Regions from separate parts of the Nonomuraea sp. NPDC001636 genome, predicted to be linked through region 1. Evidence: riboswitches for the same ligand, from Rfam matches in the RefSeq annotation. Region 1 holds a riboswitch; the other holds the start of a gene.
What was found. A riboswitch is a leader RNA that binds a small molecule or an ion and turns the genes downstream of it on or off. The one in region 1 is predicted to bind glycine.

Region 1 (8,796 bases):
CATCGCCAACGACACCCCGTACGGGCTGAGCGGGTCCATCTGGACGCGCGACGTCGGGCGGGCGCTGCGGGTGGCCCGCGCGGTCGAGTCGGGCGCCCTGTCGGTGAACTCGCACTCCTCGGTGCGCTACTGGACCCCGTTCGGCGGCTTCAAGCAGTCCGGCCTCGGCCGGGAGCTCGGCCCGGACGCCCTGACGGCCTTCACCGAGACCAAGAACGTCTTCATCTCATGGGAGTGAACCTGACGCAGTGAGCGGAGTGAAGGGCTGAGGAACGAAGCCCTTCGCGAAGCGAATGAGGAAGGTGAACGACCAATCGGACAGGGAGTGAACACAGTGCAGCGTTTGCAGGACCGGGTGGCCGTGATCACGGGCGCGGGCAGCGGCATCGGGCTGGCCACGGCGCGCAGGTTCGCGCAGGAGGGCGCGAAGGTCGTCTGCGTCGACATCGACGAGGAGGCCGGGGCCAAGGCCGCGGGCGAGGTCGGCGGCCTCTTCGTCAAGGCCGACGTGACCAGCGAGGACGACGTCGTCCGGATGTTCGCCACGGCCCACGAGACCTACGGCAGCGTGGACGTCGTCTTCAACAACGCCGGCATCTCGCCGCCCGACGACGACTCGATCCTGGAGACCGGCCTCGACGCCTGGCGCCGCGTCCAGGAGGTGAACCTGACCAGCGTGTACCTGTGCTGCAAGCACGCCATCCCGTACATGCGGCGGCAGGGCAAGGGGTCGATCATCAACACCGCGTCGTTCGTGGCGGTGATGGGGTCGGCCACGTCGCAGATCTCGTACACGGCCTCCAAGGGCGGCGTGCTGGCGATGTCGCGCGAGCTGGGCGTGCAGTTCGCCCGCGAGGGCATCCGGGTCAACGCGCTGTGCCCGGGGCCGGTGAACACGCCGCTGCTGCAGGAGCTGTTCGCCAAGGACCCCGAGCGGGCCCAGCGGCGGCTGGTGCACATCCCGGTGGGCCGCTTCGCCGAGGCGTCGGAGATCGCCGCCGCCGTGGCGTTCCTGGCCAGCGACGACGCCTCCTTCATCACGGGGGCCGAGTTCCTGGTGGACGGCGGCATCTCCGGCGCGTACGTGACGCCGCTGTGACCCGTCCGGTCATCGGCGTCACGACGTACGTCGAGCCCGCCCGGTTCACCGTGTGGGACCTGCCCGTCGCGCTGCTGCCGTACATGTACGTCGAGAAGATCGTCCAGGCCGGCGGGCAGCCCGTGCTGCTGCCGCCGGCCGGCGATCCCGCCCAGGTCGTGGGGCGGCTCGACGGTCTGGTCCTGGCCGGCGGCGGCGACGTCGACCCGGCCAGGTACGGCCGGGCGGCGCACGAGCGCACCGGCTACGTCCGGGAGTTCCGGGACGAGGCCGAGTTCGCCCTCCTGGCGGCGGCCCTGGAGGCCGGGCTGCCGTTCCTGGGCATCTGCCGCGGGCTGCAGGTGCTCAACGTGCTGCTCGGCGGCACCCTGCACCAGCACCTGCCCGACGTGACCGGGCACACCGGCCACTCCCCCGCGCCGGGCGAGTTCGGCCACCTGCCGGTCACGCCCGTCCCCGGCAGCCGCCTGGCCGAGGCGCTCGGCACGGACCCGGTGGCGGTCCCGCACTACCACCACCAGGCGATCGACCGGCTCGCCCCCGGACTCACGGTCACCGCCACGGCCGGCGACGGGACGATCGAGGCGGTGGAGCTCGACTCCGGCGGGTTCGCGGTGGCGGTCCAGTGGCACCCGGAGGCGGGCGAGGGACTGACGCTCTTCGAGGCGTTCACGGCGGCCTGCTGAGACCGTTACTGGAAAGCTTCTTTACCTTTTCTGTGCCCTAAAATCCCGCGAAATCCCAGCTCAGGGGGCCATACCACCGCGTTATAGACAACTTGTTGGGTACCGGGTCGCGCCATCCCGGTGTCACCCTGTGTTCATCCCCAGCCGGCCGGGGCTCTTCCACTCCACACCCCCCTGAGGAGCCAGAGAGTGAACCCCAAACTCAGGTTGGGGGCTGCCGCAATGCTCGCGCTAGCCCTGACCACCAGCTCGCTGGTGGGCGCCACGAGCGCCACAGCCCAAGCGTCGCAGGTGGCCGATCCTCCCAGCCCGGACGAGCGCAGGAACGCGATCGCCACCGCACACAACGCGATCCTGGCCGACTCGGCGGCATTGCTGGCATCCGAGCAGGACACGTTCACGCTGACGTCGACCGTCGAAGGCGTCCGCGGCCTGCAGTACCTGACCTACGCCCGTAAGCACGCGGGCCTGCCCGTCTACGGCGGCGACGTGGTCGTCGCCACGGACGCCTCCGGCGCGGTGGTCGACACGGTCGCCACCGGACAGCGCACGAAGATCGGGATCGGCACCAAGGCGAAGGTCACCGCGGCCCAGGCCGCCGTGACGGCCAGGGCCAAGGTGGCCAGGGTCGAGACCGTCGCCACGCCCGTGCTGTCCGTGCACGCCACCACGACGACCCCGCGGCTGGCCTGGGAGGTCCTCGTCACCGGCGCCAACGCCACCGGTCACGAGACCAAGCTCCACGTCTACGTGGACGCCCTCACCGGCAAGGTCATCGACGACTGGGACGAGGTGCGCGACGGCACCGGCAACAGCTACTACGTCGGCACCGTCACCATCGACACCAGCCCCTCGTACACGATGCGCGACCCCCGCAGGAGCGGCGTCGCGTGCGGCGGCCAGAACGGCACGCCGTACACGAAGACCACCGACACCTGGGGCAACGGCTCTGGCACGAACCTGGAGACCGCCTGCGTCGACGCGCTCTACGCCGCGCAGCGGGAATGGGACATGCTGAGCGCCTGGCTCGGCCGCAACGGCATCAACGGCCAGGGCGGCGGCTACCCGGCCCGCGTCGGCCTGGCCGACGTCAACGCCTACTGGAACGGCCAGTACGGCTCCTTCGGCCACAACTCCGCCAACTCCCAGCAGCTCACGTCGATGGACGTGGTCGGCCACGAGTTCGGCCACGGCATCTTCCAGTTCACCAGCGGCGGCTCGGGCAGCGGCAACGAGACCGGCGGCATGAACGAGTCCACCGGCGACATCTTCGGCGCGCTCACCGAAGCGTACGCCAACAACCCGAACGACCCGCCGGACTACCTGGTCGGCGAGGAGGTCAACCTCTCCGGGTCCGGGCCGATCCGCAACATGTACAACCCGTCGGCCCTCAGCCACCCGAACTGCTACAGCGCCTCCATCCCGAACACCGAGGTGCACGCGGCGGCCGGCCCGCAGAACCACTGGTTCTACCTGGTGGCCGAGGGCACCAACCCCTCGGGCAAGCCCGCCAGCACCCGCTGCGACAACGGCGCCGCGATCACCGGCATCGGCATCCGCAAGGCCGGTGAGGTGTTCATGTCCGCGCTGAACATGAAGACCCAGCCGTGGACGCACGCCAAGGCCAGGGTCGCCACCCTCCAGGCCGCCAAGACCCTGTACCCGGGCAGCTGCACCGAGTTCAACGTGGTCAAGAACGCCTGGGACGGCGTCAGCGTCCGGGCCCAGTCCGGCGAGCCGACCTGCACCCAGGGCAGCAACGACTTCTCGGTCAACCTGAACCCCGCCTCCGGCAGCGTCACCCCCGGCCAGAGCACCACGACCACGGTGAGCACCACCGTGACCGGCGGCTCGGCGCAGTCGATCACCCTGCGGACCGGCACCCTGCCGGCCGGCGTGACCGCCTCGTTCAGCCCGGCCACGATCACCGCGGGGCAGAGCTCGACGCTGACGATCACCACCTCGGCCAGCAGCCCGCAGGGCAGCCACTCGATCGCCATCACGGCCGACGGCGCCGACGTGGACCGCCAGGCCACCTACAACCTGCAGATCGGGCAGAGCTCGCCGAACGACTTCTCCTTCGGCGTGACCCCGTCGTCGGCCTCGGTGCAGGCCGGTCAGTCGGCCACCGCCACGGTCAGCACGCAGGTCACCGCCGGTCAGGCGCAGAGCGTCGCCCTGTCGGCGAGCAACGTGCCCGCGGGCGTGACGGTCAGCTTCAGCCCGTCCACGATCACCGCCGGGCAGTCGTCCACGGTGACGTTCGCGACGACGAGCGGCGTGACGCCCAGCACGTACACGATCAGCCTGAACGCCGACGGCGCGAGCGCCGACCACTCGGCCTCCTTCAGCCTGACGGTGGGCGGCGGCCAGGGCACCACGTGGCAGACGTACACGGCCTACACGGCCGGACAGACCGTCACCTACCAGGGCACCAGCTACCGCTGCCTCCAGGCGCACACCAGCCTGCCGGGCTGGGAGCCGCCCAACACCCCTGCCCTCTGGCAGCCGGTCTAAGTCGCACGACCTGGGCGGCCACGCCGGGGTGGCCGCCCAACCCCCTTGAGGAGCCACAGATCGTGAACGCCATGCTCAGGCTGGGCGCCGCGGCCACCGCCGCGTTGGCCCTGACCCTCACCACGCCGGCCGGACCGGCCGGCGCCGCCGCCGACCCCGCGCCCGACATCCCCGTCGCGAACGTGACGGCGCATCTGAGCCAGTTGCAGTCCATCGCCACGAGCAACGGCGGCAACCGCGCCTCGGGCAGACCGGGCTTCACCGCCTCGATGAACTACATCAAGGGCAAGCTGGACGCGGCCGGCTTCACCACCCGCGTGCAGAACTTCAGCGGCGGCAGCAACCTGATCGCCGACTGGCCGGGCGGGCCCGCCAACCAGACCGTGATGCTCGGCGCCCACCTCGACAGCGTCGCGGCCGGCCCCGGGATCAACGACAACGGTTCCGGCTCGGCCGCGCTCCTGGAGAACGCCCTCACCCTCGCCGCCCGCAAGCCCACCCTCACCAAGCACGTGCGGTTCGGCTGGTGGGGCGCCGAGGAGGCGGGCATGGTCGGGTCCAGGTACTACGTGCAGAACGGCGGCGCGAGCGGCGTCGAGGTGTACCTGAACTTCGACATGATCGCCTCGACCAACGCCGGCTACTTCGTCTACGACGACGACGCGGCCATCCAGCGCACCTTCAACGACTACTTCGCCACCATCGGCCTGCAGACCGAGGGTGACAGGGAGGGCGACGGCCGCAGCGACCACGCCTCGTTCAAGACCGCGGGCGTCCGGGTCGGCGGCCTGGCCACGGGGGCCGGGGCGGTCAAGAGCTCGGCCCAGGCCGCCAAGTGGGGCGGCTCGGCCGGGCAGGCGTTCGACCGCTGCTACCACAGCGCGTGCGACAGCTACCCGAGCGCCATCAACACCACGGCGCTCGACCGCAACTCCGACGCCATCGCGTACGCCATATGGAAGCTCGCCGTGGGCACCGGCACGCCCACGGAGAACGACTACTCGATCTCGGTGACCCCGTCGTCGGCATCGGTCCAGGCCGGTCAGTCGGCTACCGCGGCGGTCAGTACCCAGGTCACGTCCGGCCAGGCGCAGAGCGTCGCGCTCTCCGCCGGGAACGTGCCGAGCGGGGTCACCGTCTCCTTCAGCCCGTCCACGGTTCAGGCGGGCCAGTCGTCCACCGTCACGATCGCCACCACCAGCGGCGTCGCGGCGGGGACGTACACCATAGGGATCAACGGCGACGGGGCGACGGCGGACCACTCCGCGTCCTTCACCCTGACCGTCGGAGGGGACGGCCAGGGCACCACCTGGACGGCTTACAAGTCGTACACGGCCGGAGACGTCGTCACCTACCAGGGGGTCAGCTACCGCTGCCTCCAGGCGCACACCAGCCTGCCGGGCTGGGAGCCGCCGAACGTGCCCGCCCTCTGGGCACGGGCCTGACCCTCGGGCCTGATCTCAGGGCCTGTGATCCGCAGGGCCTGATCCCGCGCGGGCCGGTCACCGCCGGCCCGCCCCGAGCTGCCGCGTGCGAGCTGACCTGCCATGACCGGCTCGCGCGCGGCCACCAACGCGGCCGCGACCCCGCCTCTCCGGGGCCGCGGCCGCTTTTCGCTGCGTGCGGGATGTCGCGGATGCCGCGGATGGCAGGGGGCGAAGCGCGACAACACCCCCATGACGGCACTAGGCTGACGGACATCACCGGCGAAACCGTGCGGGAGAGCACCCTGACAGCCGGTCAGGGTCCCTGAAGGAGCAAGCCCTCCCCGCGAACCTCTCAAGGCAAAGGACCGCGCGGCAGCCCTGTAAGGCGTTCTTACGGGGAGGTGACCTCTGGAAAGCAGGCCCTCGGGGCCTCGCCGAAGGTGAAAGTCCGGTAAAACTCGGGCGAAGCTCTCAGGCATCCATGACAGAGGGGGAGGATGCTGGCATCCAATCCTGTCCTGAGGTGCGACAAATGTCCCGACCTACGCCGCTACGAGACGTCCACGAGGCCCTAGGCGCCACGCTGACCGACTTCGCCGGCTGGCTCATGCCGCTCCGGTACGGCAGCGAGTCGGCGGAGCACAAAGCCGTCCGCGAGGCGGCCGGGCTGTTCGACCTCTCGCACATGGGCGAGATCTTCCTGACCGGTCCGCAGGCCGGAGAGGCCCTCGACTACGCGCTGGTCGGCCACCTGTCGGCGCTGGCGCCCGGCCGGGCCAGGTACACGATGATCGTGGACGAGCGCGGCGGGGTGCTCGACGACCTCATCGTCTACCGGCTGGCGGACGAGGAGTTCATGGTGGTGGCCAACGCCTCGAACTCCGACAAGGTCGCGGATGAGCTGAAAAATCGTACTAAGTCGTATGACGCGACGGTCGATGACCGCTCCCAGCAGTACGCCCTCATCGCAATCCAGGGCCCGAAGGCCCAGGAGATCCTGGCCACGCTCACCGACGCCGACCTCGACGGTCTCAAGTACTACGCGGGCCTGCCCGGCGTGGTCGACGGCCGCCAGGCGCTCATCGCCCGCACCGGCTACACCGGCGAGGACGGCTTCGAGCTGTTCGTCGCCAACCAGGACGCCGTGCCGCTCTGGCGCGCCCTGGAGGCCGCGGGCGAGCCGCACGGCCTGCGCGCCGCCGGTCTGTCCAGCCGCGACACCCTCAGGCTGGAGGCCGGCATGCCGCTCTACGGCAACGAGCTGAGCTCCGACCTGACCCCGTTCGACGCGGGGCTGGGCAGAGTGGTGAAATTCGACAAGCCCGGTGACTTCGTCGGCAGGGCGGCACTGGAGGCGGTCAAGGACGACCAGCCCCGCCGCCGCCTGGTCGGCCTGGTCGCCCAGGGCCGCCGGGTGCCGCGTCACGGCTACCCGGTCACCCGCGACGGCGCCGTCGTCGGCGAGGTCACCAGCGGTGCGCCCTCCCAGACCCTGGGCAAGCCCATCGCGATGGCCTACGTGGACGCCGGGGCCGACACAGGTCTGGCCGTGGACATCCGGGGCAGCCATGAACCTATGGACCTGGTCGAGCTGCCCTTCTACAGGAGGAACAAGTGAGCAACATCCCTGACGACCTGAACTACACCAAGGAGCACGAGTGGGTGTCGGGCGTGGACGACGGCATCACCGTGACCGTCGGCATCACGGCCTTCGCCGCCGAGGCTCTTGGTGACGTCGTCTTCGTGCAGCTCCCCGAGGTCGGTTCGACCGTCGAGGCGGGTGACTCGGTCGGCGAGGTCGAGTCCACCAAGTCGGTGAGCGAGATCTACGCGCCCGTCGGCGGCGAGATCGTCGAGGTGAACTCGGCCGTGGCCGACGACCCGTCGCTGGCCAACAGCGACCCGTACGGCGACGGCTGGATGTTCCGCGTCCGCATGGAGGGCGACGCGGAGGACCTGCTGTCCGCCGAGGAGTACACGGCGCTCACCTCAGGCGAGTCCTGACACCAACGCCGGGGCCCGCGGCGGGCCCCGGCACTTCCTGAACTGAAGGGCGCCATCAATGGCGATCAGCGTCTTCGACCTCTTCAAGATCGGCATCGGACCGTCCAGCTCCCACACGGGCGGCCCGATGGCCGCCGCGCACAAGTTCGCCCGCGGGCTGCACGACGACGGCCTGCTCCCCCGCGTGGCCCGTGTCGAGGTCATCCTGTACGGCTCGCTCGGCCTGACCGGCAAGGGCCACGGCAGCGACAAGGCGGTGCTGCTCGGCCTGTCCGGTGAGAAGCCGGAGCTGGTCGACGTCGACTCCGTCGACGCCCGTCTGGCCGAGATGCGCGCCGCGGGCACGGTCAAGCTCTACGGCGAGCACGAGATCCCCTTCGTCGTGGGCCAGGACCTCGTCTTCGAGCGCAAGATCTCCCTGCCCGAGCACCCCAACGGCATGCGCTTCACCGCCCGCGACGAGCAGGGCGGGACCGTGCGCGAGAAGGTCTACTTCTCCGTCGGCGGCGGCTTCGTCGTGGACGAGAAGGCCACCGGCGCCGACCGCATCAAGCCCGACGACACCGTCCTGCCCTACCCGTTCGCCTCGGGCGAGGAGCTGCTCAAGCACTGCTCGAACACCGGCCTGTCGATCTCCGCCCTGATGCTGGAGAACGAGAAGGCGTTCGGGCGCACCGAGGAGGAGATCCGCGCGGGCATCCTCAACCTGTGGCGGGTGATGTCGGAGTGCGTGCGGCGCGGCATCGGCAAGGAGGGCGTGCTGCCCGGCGGCCTGAAGGTCAAGCGCCGGGCCAACCAGCTCCACCGGCGGCTGCAGGCCGAGTCGGCCGAGAAGGACCCGCTGCAGGCGATGGACTGGGTGGCGCTGTTCGCCCTGGCCGTCAACGAGGAGAACGCCGCCGGCGGCCGCATCGTCACCGCCCCCACCAACGGCGCCGCGGGCATCATCCCGGCCGTGCTGACGTACTACACCAAGTTCGTCCCGAGCGCCGACGACGACGGCGTGGTGCGCTTCCTGCTCACGGCGGCCGCGATCGGCGTGCTGTTCAAGGAGAACGCCTCG
Region 2 (8,796 bases), on a different contig from region 1:
TCGACGTAGACCTGGCCGCCGGCCTCGTGCACCTTGGCGCAGACCTCGGTGATCGACTCCTCGTACACGCCGTGCGTGGACGGGTACGTCACCATGATCGCGGCGAGCCTGTCACGGTGCTTGGCGATCTTGGCGTCGAGGTCGGCCAGGTCGATGTTCCCGTCGCTGTCGCAGGCCACGACCACGACCCGCATGCCCGCCATGACGGCGCTGGCCGCGTTCGTGCCGTGGGCCGAGGACGGGATCAGGCACACGTCCCGCTCGGTGTCGCCGTTGGCCTGGTGGTAGGCGCGGATGGCCAGCAGGCCGGCGAACTCGCCCTGGGAGCCGGCGTTCGGCTGGATGGAGACCGCGTCGTAGCCGGTCACCTCGGCCAGCCAGCCCTCCAGGGTGCCGATGAGCTCCCGGTAGCCCTCGGTCTGGGCCTCCGGCGCGTACGGGTGCACGCCGGCGAACTCCGGCCAGGTGATCGGCTCCATCTCGGTGGTCGCGTTCAGCTTCATCGTGCACGAGCCGAGCGGGATCATCGAACGGTCGAGCGCGATGTCCTTGTCCTGGAGCCTGCGCAGGTAGCGCAGCATCGCGGTCTCGGAGCGGTGGCTGTGGAAGACCGGGTGGGTCAGGTAGTCCGACTCGCGCAGCAGTTCGGCCGGCAGCGCGTCGGCCTCCAGCGCCACCTCCTCGCGCTCGACGCCGAAGGCGGCCCACACCTTGACCAGCTCGGCCGCGCCGGTCTTCTCGTCGCAGGCGATCGAGACGTGGTCGTCGCCGGCCTGCCACAGGTTGACGCCCCGCTCGGCGGCGGCGGCCACCACCTCGGCGGCCCTGCCGGGCACCCGGACGAGCACGGTGTCGAAGAACTCGCCGTGCACGACCTCCAGGCCGGCCTCGCGCAGCCCGCCGGCCAGCGCGACGGCGTGCCGGTGCACGCGGTGCGCGATCCGGCGCAGGCCCTCGGGGCCGTGGTAGACGGCGTACATGCCGGCGATCACGGCCAGCAGGACCTGGGCGGTGCAGATGTTGCTGGTGGCCTTCTCGCGGCGGATGTGCTGCTCGCGGGTCTGCAGGGCCAGCCGGTAGGCGGGGTCGCCGTCGACGTCGACCGACACGCCGACCAGGCGGCCGGGCATCTGCCGCTGCAGGCCCTCGCGTACGGACATGTAGGCCGCGTGCGGCCCGCCGAACCCGAAGGAGACGCCGAAGCGCTGGGAGGAGCCGACGGCGATGTCGGCGCCCAGCTCGCCGGGGGCGGCCACGAGCGTGAGGGCCAGCAGGTCGGCGGCGGCCACGACGAGCGCGCCGGCCTCGTGCGCCCTGGCGGCCACGTCGCGGAAGTCGCGCAGGCGGCCGGAGGCGCCCGGGTACTGGACGAGCACGCCGAAGCACTCGGGCAGCTCGCCGTCGAGGTCGTGCTCGACCAGCGTGATGCCGAGCGGCTCGGCGCGGGTGGCCAGCACGGCCTTGGTCTGGGGCAGCGTGTCGGCGTCGACCACGAACACGTCGCTCTTGGACTTGCCGGCCCGGCGGGCCAGCGTCATGGCCTCGGCCGCGGCGGTGGCCTCGTCCAGCAGGGAGGCGCCGGCGACGTCGAGGCCGGTCAGGTCGGAGACGACCGTCTGGAAGTTCAGCAGCGCCTCCAGGCGGCCCTGCGAGATCTCCGGCTGGTACGGCGTGTAGGCGGTGTACCAGCCCGGGTTCTCCAGCAGGTTGCGCCGGATGACGGCGGGTGTGACGGTGTCGTAGTAGCCCAGGCCGATCATGGAGGTCAGCACCCGGTTGCGGGAGGCCAGCTCGCGCAGCTCGGCGATGGCCTCGGTCTCGCTCGCGGCGGCCGGCAGCTTGAGCCGGTCCTTGACCCTGATGGCCTCGGGCACGGCCACGGCCACCAGATCGCCGACGGACTCGAAGCCCACGGCCTCGAGCATGCGCTGCTGCTCGGACTCGGATGGGCCGATGTGCCTGGACGAGAACGGCGGAGCGGACAGGTCGGTCATGGAGGTTGCCTCCCGAGGCTTGGAGACCGGCGCCAGGGCGCGGGCGAGTGCCGGATCTCCCCCTCTGTCATCGCGACGTCATCGCGACCTGAGAGCTTCACCCCGCCGTGGGGCTTGCACCGTCGGTGAGGTGCGCCTGGCGGGCGCACCTGCTTTCCAGAGTTGCCTCACCCGAGCGGTACGGGATGCCTGAGAGATTCCGGGGAGGGTTGCTCCTTCGGCGCCCCAGGACCGCAGCCCAGGGACTCTCCCGCACGGGGTCATCAGCCTTACTCTGTCCTAGATTACTACGGTGTGTTCAGCGGTTCAGCTCACCCCGTGCGGCGTGCGCGACGCCGCTTGGCGAGCTCGTCAGCGGGATGGTCGGCCGGGACGGTGTCCTCGACCGCCGCCCGTTCCCCCGGCAGCTCCGCGAGGGAGCCCTCGACCTCTCGCCAGACCCGGCCGAGCGCGATGCCGAACACGCCCTGGCCGCCCTGGAGGAGATCGATCACCTCGTCGGCCGAGGTGCACTCGTAGACGCTGACACCGTCGCTCATGAGCGTGATCTGCGCGAGGTCGGCGACCCCGCGGTCACGCAGATGCTGCACCGCGGTGCGGATCTGCTGCAACGACACCCCGGTGTCGAGCAGCCGCTTGACGACCTTGAGCACCAGGATGTCGCGGAAGCTGTAGAGCCGCTGCGAGCCCGAGCCGTGCGCGGCTCTTATCGTGGGCTCGACCAGGCCCGTGCGCGCCCAGTAGTCGAGCTGCCTGTAGGTGATGCCGGCTGCCGAACAGGCTGTGGGCCCGCGGTATCCGATGTCGTCGGGCACCGTCGCGGGCTGCTCGTCGAAGAGCAGTCCCTGCTCTCCGGCACGCTGCCGCGCGCTCTCGCGCCGCACCGGATCTTCCTGGCCGGCCGTCTTTCCCTCGCCGCTGCTGACCGCCACGCGGACCTCCGGCTTTCTCTCATCCCATGGCCTGATCTGGGGGTTCGTAAAGGGCGACCACGGGTTTCACTTGCACCGTAGGACCGTGACCATGCCCAGTCAACGATCCGGCTCGGCGCGTCGTGAAGCGTAAATGCACTGAAATACCTACCCCGCCCTGCCGAAGTCCTCGGGAGTGATCGTGTCAAGGAACTCCCTGAACTTCTCCACCTCGTCCTCCTGGTCGTCCGGGATGATCACACCGGCCTCCTGGACCACCTCTTCGCTGGCGAAGATGCGCGCGCCGGTGCGCAGCGCCAGGGCGATCGAGTCGGAGGGGCGGGCGCTGACCTCCACACCGTTGGAGAACACCAGGTCGGCGAAGAAGATGCCGTCACGCAGGGCCACGATGTTGACCGCGCGCAGCCCGACGCCGAGCGCGCTCAGCACGTCCCTGAACAGGTCGTGGGTGAGCGGCCGGGGCGGCGGCTCCTCGGCCTGCGCCAGGGCGATCGCGGTCGCCTCGGTCATGCCGATCCAGATCGGAAGGAACCGTTCCCCGTGTGCCTCCTTGAGCAAGACGATCGGCTGATTTGTGGGCATCTCAACTCGAACGCCCACGACCTCCATCTGCAACACGGGCTGCTCCGTATTCGGCCGGCCGGTCGCCCGGCACAGCTGTTGACTGGGTCGTTTCTGCTACACGCTTATGCATTTCAACGTAACACCCGGCAGGCCTGGAATGTGCCCCGGCCTTCCAGCTCTGTGCCCTCAGCGGCCCAGGACAGACCTGACGCCGAGGCGCACCAGGGAGGCGTGCAGGTCGAGCAGGAGCGTGGACAACTCCCTGGCGGCCTCGTCGGCCTCGCCGATGGCGCCGGGCGCGCGCCGCTTGAGTATGGGCGCGACGGTCTGCTCGACCAGCCCGCACTCCCGCTCGGCGGCGGCCTTGACCGCGCGCAGGTGGCGGGCGTGCAGGCCGAAGCGGGCCAGGGCGCCGACGCTGCGCGCGATCTTCAGCGCCTCCTCGTCGTAGCGCCTGGCCACGGGGGCGAGCAGGCCGTAGTCCTCCAGCTCGGCGAGGGTCTCCTCGTCGATGCCGGCCGCCTCCAGCAGCTGGGCCCGGTCGTAGCGGACCTCCTGGGTCTGCTGCACCGCGCGCGGACGGCCGAAGCTCTCGGCCATCCTGTCCTTGATCACCCGCAGCGGCAGGTAGTGGTCGCGCTGCTCGGTCAGGATGAAACGCAACTGCTCGACGTGGAGATGGGTGAACTTGCGGTAGCCCGAGGGGCTGCGCTCGGGCTCGATCAGCCCCTCACCCTCCAAGAAGCGGATCTTGGACACGGTGACGTCGGGGAACTCGCCCTGCAGCAGGGCGAGCACCTCCCCGATGCTCATGTGCGAGCGTGCCGCCTGTGAGCTCATGCGCCGGCGTTGACCCTCATCAGGAAGACGAGGCGGAACTTGCCGATCTGCACCTCGTCTCCGGAGTGCAGGGGGACCTCCTCGATGCGCTCGCGGTTGACGTAGGTGCCGTTGAGGCTGCCCACGTCGCGTACGGAGAACTGGCCGCCGCGGTGGCGGTAGAACTCGACGTGGCGCCGGGAGACGGTGATGTCGTCGAGGAAGATGTCGCTCTCCGGGTGGCGCCCGGTCGTGGTGAGGTCTTTGTCCAGCCGGAACCGGCTGCCCTGGTTGGGCCCCCTGGTGACCGTGAGCAACGCCGTGCCGGGCGGGAGCTGTTCGACCAGCGCCCGTTCGGCCAGGAGCATGTCGCCTGTCTCAGCCTCGTACGCCTCGATTCCCGCGACCGAGATCGTCGACGTGGTGTCCCCGGAGACCTCGGGTCTGGTCAGCGGTGACCCACAGCGGGAACAGAAACGGGCATCCTCGGGGTTGGCGTGCCCGCACTGCGTGCAGTAGACGCTCGGCATCGATCGGCTCGGCCTCCTACCGCGAAGACGCGGCGACGGTGCTGGGGACGCGCCTGCCTTCGCTCTTCAAGTTTGCGAATGCCGCAACTTACGCTGATCAGCGGCAAAGGTCAAGGCGGGGCGCTGGACTGCGGTTCGGACGCTGACAAAGTTACCGCCGCCCCCACCCCGTGGTCCATGCCGCCGCGCGTTTCTACATTACGATCTTGCGGCACTCCGCGCGCACATCTCGGGCGAAGGCTTTTCCGCTACTCTACGTGATCAGACGGCCGCCTGCTCGACCACGCGGGCCCACCGTTCGAGCAGTGCCTGCGCGCCGTCCATGTCGGGGGCCTCGGCCCACAGGTCGGTCACCGGCTCGGCGGCGGCGGGCAGGATCAGCACCCACGAGCCGTCGTCGCGGGCGACCCGCACGCCGTCGGTGGTGTCCACGCGCCAGTCGTCGGGCTCGGCCTCGGCGGCCTCGATGACCGAGCGCATCACCGCGCCCTTGGCCGCCCACTGGGTCGGGACGCTCCGCCGCAGCAGCTTGACCTCGGGGATCCTGGCGTCGATCTGGCTGAGCGACAGCCGGGTGCGGGCCACCAGCCCCAGCAGGCGCATGAACGCGGCCAGGCCGTCGATGGCCGGGCTGAACTCCGGCACGACGAACCCGCCGCGCCCGTCGGCCGCGAAGATCATGTCGGCGCCCTGGGCGGCGGAGGTCAGGGCGTCGAGCGCGGTCGAGGTCCACTGCACCTGCACGCCGTGGAAGCGGCAGACCTGCTCGGCGACCCGCGTGGTGGTGACCGGCAGGGCCACCCGGCCGCCCCGGCGCTCGGCCGCCACCAGGTCCAGCACGACCAGCAGGGCGCGTTCCTCGCTGATGAGCTGGCCGGTCTCGTCCACCAGGGCGATGCGTTCGCCGACCGGGTCGAAGCGCACGCCGAAGGCCGCCCGCGAGGAGCTGACCAGCTCCGACAGGCGTTGCAGGTCACGGCGGCGCTCGGCCAGCGTCTCGGTGGGCGAGACGTCGTCGAGCCGGGCGTTGACGGTGAGCACCTCGACGCCGGCGCGGCTGAGCAGCGTGGGCATCACCAGGGAGGAGGTGCCGCCGGCGCAGTCGACCACGACCTTCATGTCCTTGACGCCGGTGACGCCGATGGCCCGCATCAGCTCGTGCGTGTAACCCTCGACGGCCCTGGCCGGGTAGTGCAGCTCGGCGATCTCGCCGGGGAAGGCCCGCCGGTACTCCTGGCGGGAGAAGACCCGCTCCAGCTTGCGCTGGGCGGCCGGGGGCAGGTCGGCGCCGCGGTCGTCCATGATGACGATGTCGACGCTCTGCGGGTCGCCGGGCGTGGTGCGCAGGGCGATGCCGCCGGCGGCCGACTCGCGGGCGGTGTGGAAGCGGGCCACGGGCAGCGGCGCGGCCTCCAGGTCCAGGACGTTGATCGCGGCGGCGGTCAGGGCGCCGATGACGGCCCGCTTGAGCGCCCTGGCGGCCAGCGAGCAGTCGCGGGAGGTGACGACGTAGGCGCCCTTGCGCAGGGTGGTGGCGTACGCGCCGGCCAGCCGGACGCACAGCTCGGCGGTGATCTCGACGTTGACCAGGCCGCTGACCCCGCGCGGGCCGAACAGGTTGCGCTGGCCGCGCGACTCCCAGATGACGCTGGTGTTGACGACCGCGCCGGCCTCGATGGTCTTGAACGGGTAGACCTTGACGCCGCTGGAGACGTACGCCTCGGCCTCGATGACGCACTCGTCGCCGATGACGGCGTTCTCCTCGACGCGGGCGCCGCCCATGACGTCGGTGCTCTTGCCGATGACGCAGCCGCGCAGGTGGGCGCCGGGGCCGACGTAGACGTTGTCGTGGACGACCGCGCGGTGCAGGAAGGCGCCCTCGCGCACGACCGCGTTGTTGCCGAGCACGGTGTACTCGCGCAGTTCGGCGCCCGCCTCCACCTTGGCGTAGTCGCCGATCAGCAGCGGGCCCTTCAGGACGGCGTCGGGGTCGACCGTGGCCGAGTCGGCCACCCAGACGCCCGGGGAGAGCTCGAAGCCGCCGATGTCGAGGCGGACCCGGCCGGACAGCGCGTCGGCCTGGGCCTTGAGGTAGCTGGCGTGGGTGCCGACGTCCTCCCAGTAGCCGCCCGCGACGTAGCCGTAGATGGGGGCGCCGCGTTCCAGGAGGGCGGGGAAGACGTCCGAGGACCAGTCGACCGGTTCGCCGTCGGCCACGGCGTCGAGGATCTCGGGCTCCATGACGTAGATGCCGGTGTTGACGGTGTCGGAGAAGACCTGGCCCCAGGTGGGCTTCTCCAGGAAGCGCTGCACGCGTCCGTTCTCGTCGAGGATGATGATCCCGAATTCGAGCGGGTTGGGCACGCGTTTCAGGCCGATGGTGACAAGAGCCGAATTTTCGCGATGAAACCGGATCATGTCGGATAAGTCGATATCTGTGAGGGCGTCGCCGGAGATGACCAGGAAGCGGTCGTCGCGCAGGCGGGCGGCGGCGTTCTTGACGCTTCCCGCGGTGCCGAGCGGCAGGTCCTCGGTGGCGTACTGGAGGTTCATGCCCAGCTCGTCGCCGTCGCCGAAGTAGTTGCGCACGAGGGCGGCCAGGAACTGCAGGGTGACGACCGTCTCGGTGATCCCGTGCCGTTTGAGCAGGCGCAGGACGTGTTCCATGATCGGGCGGTTGACCACCGGAAGCAGAGGTTTGGGCTGGTTGGCGGTCATCGGACGCAGCCGAGTCCCCTCCCCGCCCGCCATGACGACCGCCTTCACCCGATCACTCCTTCGTGGTCGCGGTTACGAGTTGGCGCACCTGCACCACATACAGGATCCCTGCCCACCAATACAGGCCGGTGCCCCAGATCGCGAAGGCCCACCCGGCAATTCGCGCTATATCGGCATACCACCCGGTGTGGGAGGCGAGGAAGAGCAGCGGGAAGGCGTACATGAGGTTGAACATGGCGGCCTTGCCCAGGAAATGCACCTGAAGTGCCTTATATCCGTGTTTGCGAAGTACGGGGAACGAACAGGCGACGAAGAGCTCCCGCGCCACGATGACGGCCACCAGCCACCACGGGATGACCTCGCGCAGCAGCAGCGCCAGGATCGTGGCGAAGACGTACAGCTTGTCGGCGGCCGGGTCGATCACCCGGCCGAGCTTGCTGGTCTGGTTGAACGCGCGAGCGATCTTGCCGTCGAGCCAGTCGGTGAACCCGGCCACGATGAGGATGGCGATGGCCCACCCGTCCGCCCTGGGCCCCAGAACCAACCAGAGGAACACGGGCACGCCGAGCAGACGCAGGAAGCTCAGCAGGTTGGGAACCGTCCAGATCCGGTCCTCGGCGGAAGTTTCGCTCACGCAGAGACCCTACTGCGTGGAACTCCGGCACAGACGCCCCACCAGCGACCATTCCCCGCTCGCCCTCTCCCGCACGGGCGCGGGGCCGGTGGGGGTTGATGGCGTTTCGCGGCATGTGGGGGCGGGAAAAGGCTGGATGATCGATCCCCCCGCGCTGCCGGCCTGCCTTGGGGGGATCGGATGTGGCCCTGGGAGTCCGGCGTGCTGCGCGACGCGCCGGAGATCGCCTTGTTCCTCTGCCTGGCCCTCGGGTTCGCCCTGGGCAGGCTCAGGTTCCGCGGGGTGGCCCTCGGCGGCGCGGCCGGGACGCTGGCCGCCGCCCTCGCCGTCGGGCTGCTGACCGGCGGCGTCGCGGTCCACCAGCAGGTGCGGGTGATCGCCTTCTCGATCTTCGCCTTCACTCTCGGCTACACCCTCGGGCCCGCCTTCTTCGCCGCGTTCTCCGGGCGCAACCTGCGGTACCTGTGGTTCACGGTCGTCGAGGTCGTCGGGGCGCTGGCGGTCGCGGCGCTGGTCGCGGACGCGCTCGGGCTCGACCCGGGCACCACGGCCGGGCTGGTCGCGGGGGCGGCGGCCGGGCCGGTGGCCTTGGGCACGGCGGCCGA

Region 2: linked by a shared signal. The riboswitch ahead of gcvP (aminomethyl-transferring glycine dehydrogenase) and the one ahead of gcvT (glycine cleavage system aminomethyltransferase GcvT) in region 1 are both predicted to bind glycine.

Annotation. Positions count from the first base shown of each region.
Region 1 is NZ_JBEOZT010000001.1:593,222-602,017, reverse strand. It holds gene ABT158_RS02805 (aldehyde dehydrogenase family protein) at 1-238, shown strand, start outside; gene ABT158_RS02800 (3-oxoacyl-ACP reductase) at 335-1,099, shown strand; gene ABT158_RS02795 (gamma-glutamyl-gamma-aminobutyrate hydrolase family protein) at 1,096-1,785, shown strand; gene ABT158_RS02790 (M4 family metallopeptidase) at 2,008-4,302, shown strand; gene ABT158_RS02785 (M28 family peptidase) at 4,374-5,747, shown strand; glycine riboswitch at 6,010-6,107, shown strand; glycine riboswitch at 6,128-6,227, shown strand; gene gcvT (glycine cleavage system aminomethyltransferase GcvT) at 6,262-7,347, shown strand; gene gcvH (glycine cleavage system protein GcvH) at 7,344-7,733, shown strand; gene ABT158_RS02770 (L-serine ammonia-lyase) at 7,792-8,796, shown strand, end outside.
Region 2 is NZ_JBEOZT010000002.1:173,788-182,583, forward strand. It holds gene gcvP (aminomethyl-transferring glycine dehydrogenase) at 1-1,994, opposite strand, end outside; glycine riboswitch at 2,161-2,257, opposite strand; gene ABT158_RS04560 (MerR family transcriptional regulator) at 2,306-2,926, opposite strand; gene ABT158_RS04565 (bifunctional nuclease family protein) at 3,074-3,544, opposite strand; gene ftsR (transcriptional regulator FtsR) at 3,677-4,303, opposite strand; gene ABT158_RS04575 (double zinc ribbon and FHA domain-containing protein) at 4,327-4,839, opposite strand; gene ABT158_RS04580 (sugar phosphate nucleotidyltransferase) at 5,101-7,605, opposite strand; gene clsA (cardiolipin synthase ClsA) at 7,610-8,191, opposite strand; gene ABT158_RS04590 (aspartate-alanine antiporter-like transporter) at 8,372-8,796, shown strand, end outside.